DNA from 2 places in the Streptomyces sp. NPDC045695 genome. Region 2 is predicted to be linked to the other one. Evidence: riboswitches for the same ligand, from Rfam matches in the RefSeq annotation. Region 2 holds a riboswitch; the other holds the start of a gene.
What was found. A riboswitch is a leader RNA that binds a small molecule or an ion and turns the genes downstream of it on or off. The one in region 2 is predicted to bind S-adenosylmethionine.
Positions count from the first base shown of each region.

Region 1: linked by a shared signal. The riboswitch ahead of AC07DU_RS32315 (aminotransferase class V-fold PLP-dependent enzyme) and the one ahead of thrC (threonine synthase) in region 2 are both predicted to bind S-adenosylmethionine.

Region 1 covers NZ_JBWKJU010000032.1:30,218-34,624, reverse strand. Annotated here, with positions in the region: gene qcrB (cytochrome bc1 complex cytochrome b subunit) at 1-720, shown strand, start outside; gene trpD (anthranilate phosphoribosyltransferase) at 907-1,971, shown strand; SAM riboswitch class IV at 2,076-2,192, shown strand; gene AC07DU_RS32315 (aminotransferase class V-fold PLP-dependent enzyme) at 2,411-3,820, shown strand; gene AC07DU_RS32310 (Lrp/AsnC family transcriptional regulator) at 4,272-4,407, opposite strand, start outside.
Region 2 covers NZ_JBWKJU010000003.1:423,325-427,731, forward strand. Annotated here, with positions in the region: gene AC07DU_RS08265 (MoaD/ThiS family protein) at 280-558, opposite strand; gene thrC (threonine synthase) at 599-1,873, opposite strand; SAM riboswitch class I at 1,891-2,046, opposite strand; gene AC07DU_RS08275 (glucosyl-3-phosphoglycerate synthase) at 2,233-3,183, shown strand; gene AC07DU_RS08280 (alpha,alpha-trehalose-phosphate synthase (UDP-forming)) at 3,230-4,407, shown strand, end outside.

The sequences.
Region 1 (4,407 bases), on a different contig from region 2:
GCGCAGCCCGACTGGTACATGGGTATGCCGGAAGGCCTGATCCGAGCCATGCCCGGCTGGGAGATCAACCTGTGGGGCCACACGCTCGTCCTGGGCGTGTTCATCCCGCTGGTGCTCTTCCCGCTGGTCCTCGGCGCGATCGCCGTCTGGCCGTTCATCGAGTCCTGGGTCACCGGGGACAAGCGCGAGCACCACATCCTGGACCGCCCGCGCAACGTCCCGACCCGTACGGCCTTCGGTGTCGCCTGGATCGCGGAGTACATCGTGCTCCTGATCGGTGGTGGAAACGACATGTTCGCGCAGTACTTCCACCTCTCGATCAACTCGATCACCTGGTTCGTCCGGATCGGCTTCTTCGTCGTACCGGTCCTCGCCTTCATCGTCACCAAGCGGATCTGCCTCGGCCTCCAGCGCCGGGACCGGGACAAGGTGCTGCACGGTCGCGAGACCGGCATCATCAAGCGCCTGCCGCACGGTGAGTTCGTCGAGATCCACGAGCCGCTCCCGCAGGGCCAGCTGCACACCCTCACCTCGCACGAGCAGTACGCGCCGGTCGAGATCGGCCCGACGGTCGACGAGAACGGTGTCGAGCGCAAGGTGAAGGCCACGGAGAAGCTGCGCGCGAAGCTCAGCAAGGGCTTCTACGCGGAGAACAACCAGATTCCGAAGCCCACGGTGGAGGAGTACAAGGAGATCCAGAGCGGCCACGGCCACCACTGATCCTCCGCACGACCGCTTGAGGGACTGATTTCGGACAGTCCTGGTGTCGCCACGGCGAGAGCCCCGTCCAGTGTCTGGACGGGGCTCTTTGCCGTCCCCCGGCGCTGGATAGGCTGAAGCCCTTCGCATTCGACGTGGCGGCGGCACGGCAGCGGCCCACCAGCCCACTAGCAGCAGGAGCGGACCATGAACCTGGTGACCCCGGCAGGCGGCGACAGCGTGGCGGCCCGCGGGTGGCCGGGCGTTCTGGACGCCCTGCTGACCGGTCAGGACCTGCGCGCCGAGGACACCGCCTGGGCCATGGACCGGATCATGCGCGGGGAGGCCACCGACGCCCAGATCGCCGGCTTCGTGGTCGCGCTGCGGGCGAAGGGGGAGACGGTCGCGGAGATCAACGGCCTCGTCCACGCCATGTACGCCCACGCCAACCTGATCGAGGTGCCGGGCCGGACGGTGGACATCGTCGGCACGGGCGGCGACGGGGCCAAGACCGTGAACATCTCGACGATGTCGGCGGTCGTGGTGGCCGGTACGGGCGCCAAGGTGGTCAAGCACGGGAACCGGGCCGCGTCCTCCGCGAGCGGCTCCTCCGACGTCCTGGAGAAGCTCGGCGTCAACCTCAACCTCAGCACGCAGCGGGTCGTGGAGGTGGCCGAGGAAGCCGGCATCACCTTCTGCTTCGCGGTGAAGTTCCACCCGGCGCTGCGGCACGTGGCGGGGGCGCGCAGGGAGCTGGGCATCCGCACCACCTTCAACATCCTCGGCCCGCTGACCAACCCGGCACGGGTACGGTCCCAGGCGACGGGCGTCGCCGACCCCCGGATGGCCCCCATCGTGGCGGGTGTGCTCGCCGAGCGGGGTTCCTCCGCGCTGGTCTTCCGCGGCGACGACGGCCTGGACGAGCTGACCACGACGTCGACCTCGCGCGTCTGGTGGGTGCGCGACGGCAAGGTGTCGGAGCGGTCCTTCGACCCGCGCGACGTCGGCATCCCGCTGGTCGACGTCTCCGCCCTGGCCGGCGGCGACCCCTCGTACAACGCGGACGTCGCCCGCCGCCTGCTGGCGGGGGAGCCCGGGCCGGTCCGCGAGGCGGTGCTGCTCAACGCGGCGGCGGCGCTGGTGGCCCTGGACCCCGGTACCGGCACGCTGGAGGAGCAGATCGCCGCGGGCATCACCCGTGCGGCGGAGTCGATCGACTCCGGTTCGGCGCGGGCCGCGCTGGAGCGCTGGGTGGCCGCCAGCAACGCGTAGCGCCGCTCCGATCACCCCCCGGCCCCCGTTTCGAGCCACGGCCCCGGTCCGCCATGCGGACCGGGGTCTTGCGCCTCGGCGATCGTGTGGCAGGATGCAGACCAGGTCACGAGTGACAGCGTTTAGGCCCCGGCTTGCTGTCCGGCAACCCTCCTTCCGTGGCGGGGTGCCCCGGGTGATGACCAGGTCGTAGGCAGCAAGGCCTACGGCAAGCGCGGATCCCTCGACACCAGGGGTCCTGGTCTTCTCGAGGAGCTTTTTCCGTGAGCAAGCGAATGCGATAGGGCGGCTCCGCCCCTTCTTCATCCCTCGGATCAGGGTCGCTTCCGCGTACCCCGCAACGCTCCGAGGACCTCCCCGTACCCCGGACGGCCGCAGCGCCGTACCCGCGTACGGGCCCACCGAAGCCATTCAGCCCTGCCTGCCGGGAGATACCGCCATGTCCGCAACCCTGAACGCCACCGCCACCGCCACCGCCGGATCCGCCGCCACCGTCGACCCCGCCTGTGCCGAGCCCCTCGCAGTCCTCGGCCGGGACGTCACCGTCCCGCTCGTCACCGGCGGCGAGGTCACCTACGCGGCCCTCGACTACGCGGCCAGCGCCCCCGCCCTCCAGCGAGTCTGGGACGACGTGGCGGCGTACGCCCCGTACTACGGCAGCGTGCACCGCGGCGCCGGGTACCTCTCGCAGCTCTCCACCGACCTCTTCGAGCAGAGCCGGGTCACGGTCGCGGAGTTCCTCCACTGCCGCCCCTCCGACCAGGTGGTCTTCACCCGGTCCACGACCGACTCGCTGAACCTGCTCGCCGCCGTACTCCCGGCCGGCTGCCAGGTGTTCGTCTTCGAGACCGAGCACCACGCCTCGCTCCTGCCGTGGGCGGACGCGCGGGTCACCTACCTCAACGCCCCCCGCACGCCGGACGAGGCGGTCGCCACCCTGGAGCGGGCCCTGGCCGACCGCACGGCATCGACCGGAGGGGGCTACGGCCCGGCCCTGGTCTGCGTCACCGGCGCGTCCAACGTCACCGGCGAGCTGTGGCCGGTGAAGGAACTCGCCGCCGCCGCGCACGCCCACGGCGCGCGGATCGTGCTGGACGCCGCCCAACTGGCCCCGCACCACCCGGTCTCCGTGCAGGACCTGGACGTCGACTGGGTCGCCTTCTCCGGGCACAAGCTCTACGCGCCCTTCGGCTCGGGCGTACTCGCCGGCCGCGCGGACTGGCTCCAGGAGGCCGAGCCCTACCTGGCGGGCGGCGGCGCCTCCCGCACGGTGGCCCGGCGCGAGGACGGCGGCGTCGACGTCGAGTGGCACACCACGGCCGCCCGCCACGAGGCCGGCTCCCCGAACGTGATCGGCGTCTACTCCATCGCCTCCGCCTGCCGGGCCCTGACGGAGGCCGGCTTCGAGACCCTCGTGGCCCGCGAGCAGCACCTCATCGCGAAGGTCCGCGAAGGCCTGGCGGAGGTCCCGGCCGTGCGGGTCCTGTCCCTCTTCGGGGACGACGCCCCGCGCGTCGGGGTCATCTCCTTCGTCGTGGACGGCTGGAACAGCTCCCACTTCGCCGCGGCCCTGTCCGCCGAGTACGGGATCGGCGTGCGCGACGGCCTGTTCTGCGCCCACCCGCTGGTCCGCACCCTGCTGGGCAGCGAACCGCAGGCCCAGGGCGAGTGCGGGGCCCCCGAGGCGGCCCCCGGCGAGCGGTCCCTCAACGCCATCCGTGTCAGCTTCGGAGCGGGCACCCCCGACGAGCACGTGGACCGCTTCGTCCGCGCGGTCAAGGAACTGGTCGCGAACGGCGCCCAGTGGCAGTACCGCACGCAGGAGGGCCGCTGCGTCCCGGCGGTCTGAGGTCCCCCTGCGGGGTCGCTCCGCGGGTTTGGCGGTGAAGGGGTGGGGCGGGGCCCCGCCGGGTCGCTCCGCGGGTTTGGCGGTGAGGGGTGGGGCGGGGCCCCGCACGAGGGTCTCCTCGGCTCGCGCCTGCGGCCTTGGTCCAGCCGTGCGGCCCGGGTTGCGCGCTCGTCCTGCGGGGACCCTCCTGCGTGTCCCCGCCCCACGGCCCGGCTCCGGCAGCGCAGGGGTGCCAGGGCGGAGGGGAGTGGGGACGTGGCGGGGTGTCCCCGCAGGACGAGCGCGCAACCACCCTTGACAGCCGAGACGGGCCCGCAGGCGCGAGCCGAGGAGACACCCCGGCGCGGCCCCGCGGACCGACCCCGCCGACCAGGCCCGCCGGTGCTGGCCGGACACTGCCGAGCCGCCCGCAGGGCAACCGGCCCGGACAGTGCCGAGCCGCCCGCAGGGCCTACGCGTCGAGGCCGATCGCGAAGGCGGCTTCCAGGTCGTGCTGGGAGTACGTGCGGAACGCCACGTGCGTGTCCGTCGCCTCGACGCCCGGGATCTTGCTGATGCGGCCGGGGATGACGTCCGCCAGGTTCTCG
Region 2 (4,407 bases):
CGAGAAACATTGAAATAGAGTGAAAATCCGGCATCTTCCAGGGCAACTCGGGCCCGACATGTCTCGCCAAAGCCCCATACCGCGCTTGCACATTGGCCCGATGTCGACCCTCACGCGGCCCGTTCATATGCGGCGGGCAAGAACCGCGGAGGGGACTTCCCCAACTCTACCGCGCCCAATCAAGCAGAATTGCCCCCTCCGCTTTTAGCGGAGGGGGCAATTACGTTTTTTCGCGTTCCCGTCGGGTCCCCGTCGGGTCCCCGTCGAATTCCGCTGAGTTCAGCAGCCGCCGGCCACGGCGGGGATGATCGAGACACCGGCGCCGTCCGGCGTCACCGCCTCCAGCCCGCCCTCGAAACGCACGTCGTCGTCGTTGACGTAGACGTTCACGAAACGGCGCAGCTTGCCCTGGTCGTCCAGGACGCGCGCGGCGATGCCCGGGTGGTTCTTCTCCAGGGACTCGATGACCTCGGCGAGGTTCGCGCCCTCGGCCGGGACCTCGGCCTTGCCGCCGGTGTAGGTGCGCAGGATGGTGGGGATGCGGACGTTGACGCTCATGGCGCTACTGCCTTTCCGGTAGAGCAGGGGGTTGGTCAGGTCACGCCAGGCCGGCGGCGCGGAAGGCGTCCAGGCTCGGGCGGATGGTGGCGGTCTGCCCGCTGTCCGCGGCCACCGCCTCCAGGGTCTTGAGGCCGTCACCGGTGTTGAGGATGACGGTGGTCAGCTCCGGGTCGAGCTGCCCGTTCTCGATGAGCTTCTTCGTCACGCCGACGGTCACGCCGCCCGCGGTCTCGGCGAAGATGCCCTCGGTCTGGGCGAGGATCTTGATGGCCTCGACGACCTGCTCGTCGTTGACGTCCTCGACGAAACCGCCGGTGCGCCGCGCGATGTCCAGGACGTACGGGCCGTCCGCCGGGTTGCCGATGGCCAGCGACTTGGCGATCGTGTTCGGCTTCTGCGGGCGGACCACGTCGTGACCGGCCTTGAAGGCGGTCGACACCGGGGAGCAGCCCTCGGCCTGGGCACCGAAGATCTTGTACGGCTTGTCCTCGACGAGGCCGAGCTTGATCAGCTCCTGCAGGCCCTTGTCGATCTTCGTCAGCTGCGAGCCGGACGCGATCGGGATCACGATCTGGTCGGGCAGCCGCCAGCCGAGCTGCTCGCAGATCTCGTACGCCAGGGTCTTGGAGCCCTCGCCGTAGTACGGGCGCAGGTTGACGTTGACGAAGCCCCAGCCCTCGCCCAGCGGGTCGCCGATGAGCTCGGAGCAGAAGCGGTTGACGTCGTCGTAGTTGCCCTCGATGCCGACCAGGTCGCCGCCGTAGACACCGGCCATGACGACCTTGCCCTGCTCCAGGTCGTGCGGGATGAACACGCAGGAGCGGAAGCCCGCCCGGGCGGCCGCGGCGCCGACGGCGCCGGCCAGGTTGCCCGTGGAGGAGCAGGACAGGGTGGTGAAGCCGAAGGCGCGGGCGGCCTCGACGGCGATGGCGACCACGCGGTCCTTGAAGGAGTGCGTCGGGTTGCCGGAGTCGTCCTTGACGTACAGCTTGCCGGTGACGCCGAGCTCCTTGGCCAGGTTGGCCGCGTCCACGAGCTTGGTGAAGCCCGGGTTCAGGCTCGGCTTGAAGGCCACGTCCGCGGGGACGGGCAGCAGCGGCGCGTACCGCCAGATGTTGTTCGGGCCGGCCTCGATCGCGGCGCGCAGGGCTTCGGGGTCACCGGTGGGAAGGTCGTAGGCGACTTCCAGCGGTCCGAAACACTCGACGCAGGCGAAGACGGGTCCGAGTTCGAAGCGGGTACCGCACTCACGGCACGAGAGGCCGGTGGCAGGTCCGAGATCGACAGAGGTGGCAACAGTCTGTGCAGCCATGATGGCGAGGCCCTTTCTCCTCATCTTCCCCATGGCGCACTTCGCCATGAGACGGAATTGGCACCTTCCCTAGCCGGGGACCTCGCGGGGATGCGTACAACGCATCGCGAGAACCGACTGGAGGGTTGCCGGGGCTTCAACGGGCCGTGTCCCTCTGCCCCTCTGGATGAGCGGTATGGCACCGGCATACGCGCTCTGTGGCGCGCCGGTGCGTTTGTTCGCGGGGACCCCCGGCATGCGGTGGTCCTTCGCGTTGTTCAAGACTGTAACCGAAGGCCCGGGTGGTTGAGACAGCCGTCCGAACCGCGAGATGGATCACAAACTGGTCCATACAGGGGACGAAACAGGGAGTGCCGAGAGTGCTGGAAGAGGTGGAGCGCTGGCTGGCCGACCGCTCCTGGTCAGCCGCCGACCGACCGCTCGACCAGCTGCTCGACCGGAAACGGGCGACAGGCAGCACGGTCAGCGTGGTGCTGCCCGCGCTCGACGAGGAAGCCACCGTCGGCGCGATCGTCGAGACGATCCGGCGCGAGCTGATCGAGGGACTGCCCGTCCCCCTGGTGGACGAACTGCTGGTCGTCGACTCGGGCTCGCAGGACCGGACCGCGCAGGTCGCGGCGGACGCGGGAGCGCGGGTGGTGCACCGCGACGAGATCCTGCCGAGGATCCCGGCGCTGCACGGCAAGGGCGAGGTGCTGTGGCGCTCGCTGCTGGCCACCAGCGGTGACATCGTCTGCTTCGTCGACGCCGACCTGCGCGACTTCTCGGCCTCCTTCGTCTCGGGGATCGTCGGGCCGCTGCTCACCGAGCCGGACGTGCAGTTCGTCAAGGCGATGTACGACCGCCCGCTGGGCGACGCTCCCGGCCAGGGCGGCAGGGTCACCGAGCTGGTGGCCCGTCCCCTGCTCAACCTCCACTGGCCGCAGCTGGCCGGTTTCGTCCAGCCGCTGGGCGGCGAGTACGCCGTACGCCGCTCCCTGCTGGAGCGGCTGCCGTTCCCCGTCGGGTACGGCGTCGAGCTGGGCCTCCTGGTGGACGCGCTGCACACGGTCGGGCTGGACGCGCTGGCCCAGGTGGACGTGGGCGTACGCCTGCACCGCCATCAGGACGGACAGGCGCTGGGCCGGATGGCCGCGGCGATCTACCGCACGGCCCTGCTGCGGCTCTCGCGCGGGCACCTCGTACGGCCGGAGCTGACGCAGTTCGAGCGGGGGCCGGAGGGCTTCGTGCCGCGGACGTACGCGGTGGACACCGAGGAGCGGCCGCCGATGCTGGGGGTCAAGGAGTACGCGGTGCGGCGCGTGGCGTGACGCAGCGGACGGTTTGAGCGGGCCCGGCCCGGGCTAGGTTCGCGACATGGCTGCATCCCATCAAGTACTCGTCGCCGCGAACCGCGGCCCCCTCTCGTACACCCTCGACACCGACGGCGGCCTCAGCGCCCGGCGCGGCGGGGGCGGCCTCGTCTCCGGGCTCTCGGCGGCCCTCGCGGAGCAGCCGCAGACGCTGTGGATCTGCGCGGCGCTGTCGGAGGCGGACCGGGAGGCGGTCCGCCGGGGGGTGGCCGAGCCGGGCGTCCGGATGCTGGACATCGATCCCACGGTGTACGACGACGCGTACAACGGGATCGCCAATTCGGTGCTGTGGTTCACCCACCACCACCTGTACGACATCCCGCGCGAGCCGGTCTTCGACGCGGCGTTCTGGCGCCGGTGGGAGTCGTACAGGTCCTACAACCGCGCCTTCGCCGAGGCCCTGGCCGAGGAGGCGGCGCCCGAGGCGTGCGTCCTGGTGCAGGACTACCACCTCGCGCTGGTCCCGGGGCAGCTGCGGGAGCTGCGGCCGGACCTGCGGATCGGGCACTTCACGCACACTCCGTGGGCGTCCCCGGAGTTCCTCCACATGCTCCCGTCCGACGTCCGCGTCGAGCTGGCGCGGGGGATGCTCGGCGCGGACGTGGCGGGCTTCCACACGCGGGCGTGGGCGAACGCGTTCGTGGAGGGCACCGGGGCGGGTACGGGGGCCGCGACGGCGCGCGTGGCGGTGTACCCGCTGGGCGTGGACGGCGACGAGCTGCGCGCGCTCGCGCACCGGCCGGAGGTCGACGCGAAGCTGGCGGAGCTGCGCGCGGAGGTCGGCGGCCTGAAGACGATCGTCCGGGTGGACCGGACGGAGCTGTCGAAGAACATCCTGCGGGGCCTGCTGGCCTACCGGGAACTGCTCGCCTCGCACCCCGAATGGCGGGGCCGCGTCGTGCACCTCGCCTCGGCGTACCCCTCACGGCAGGACCTGGCGGTGTACCGGGAGTACACCCAGTCGGTACGGGAGCTGGCGGCGGCCGTGAACGAGGAGTTCGGGACGGCGGACTGGCAGCCGGTGCTGGTGTCGGTGAAGGACGACTTCGCCCGCTCGCTGGCGGCGTACCGGCTGGCGGACGTGGCGCTGGTGAACCCGGTCCGGGACGGGATGAACCTCGTGGCGAAGGAGATCCCGGTGGTGTCGGAGGCGGGCTGCGCGCTGGTCCTGTCGACGGGCGC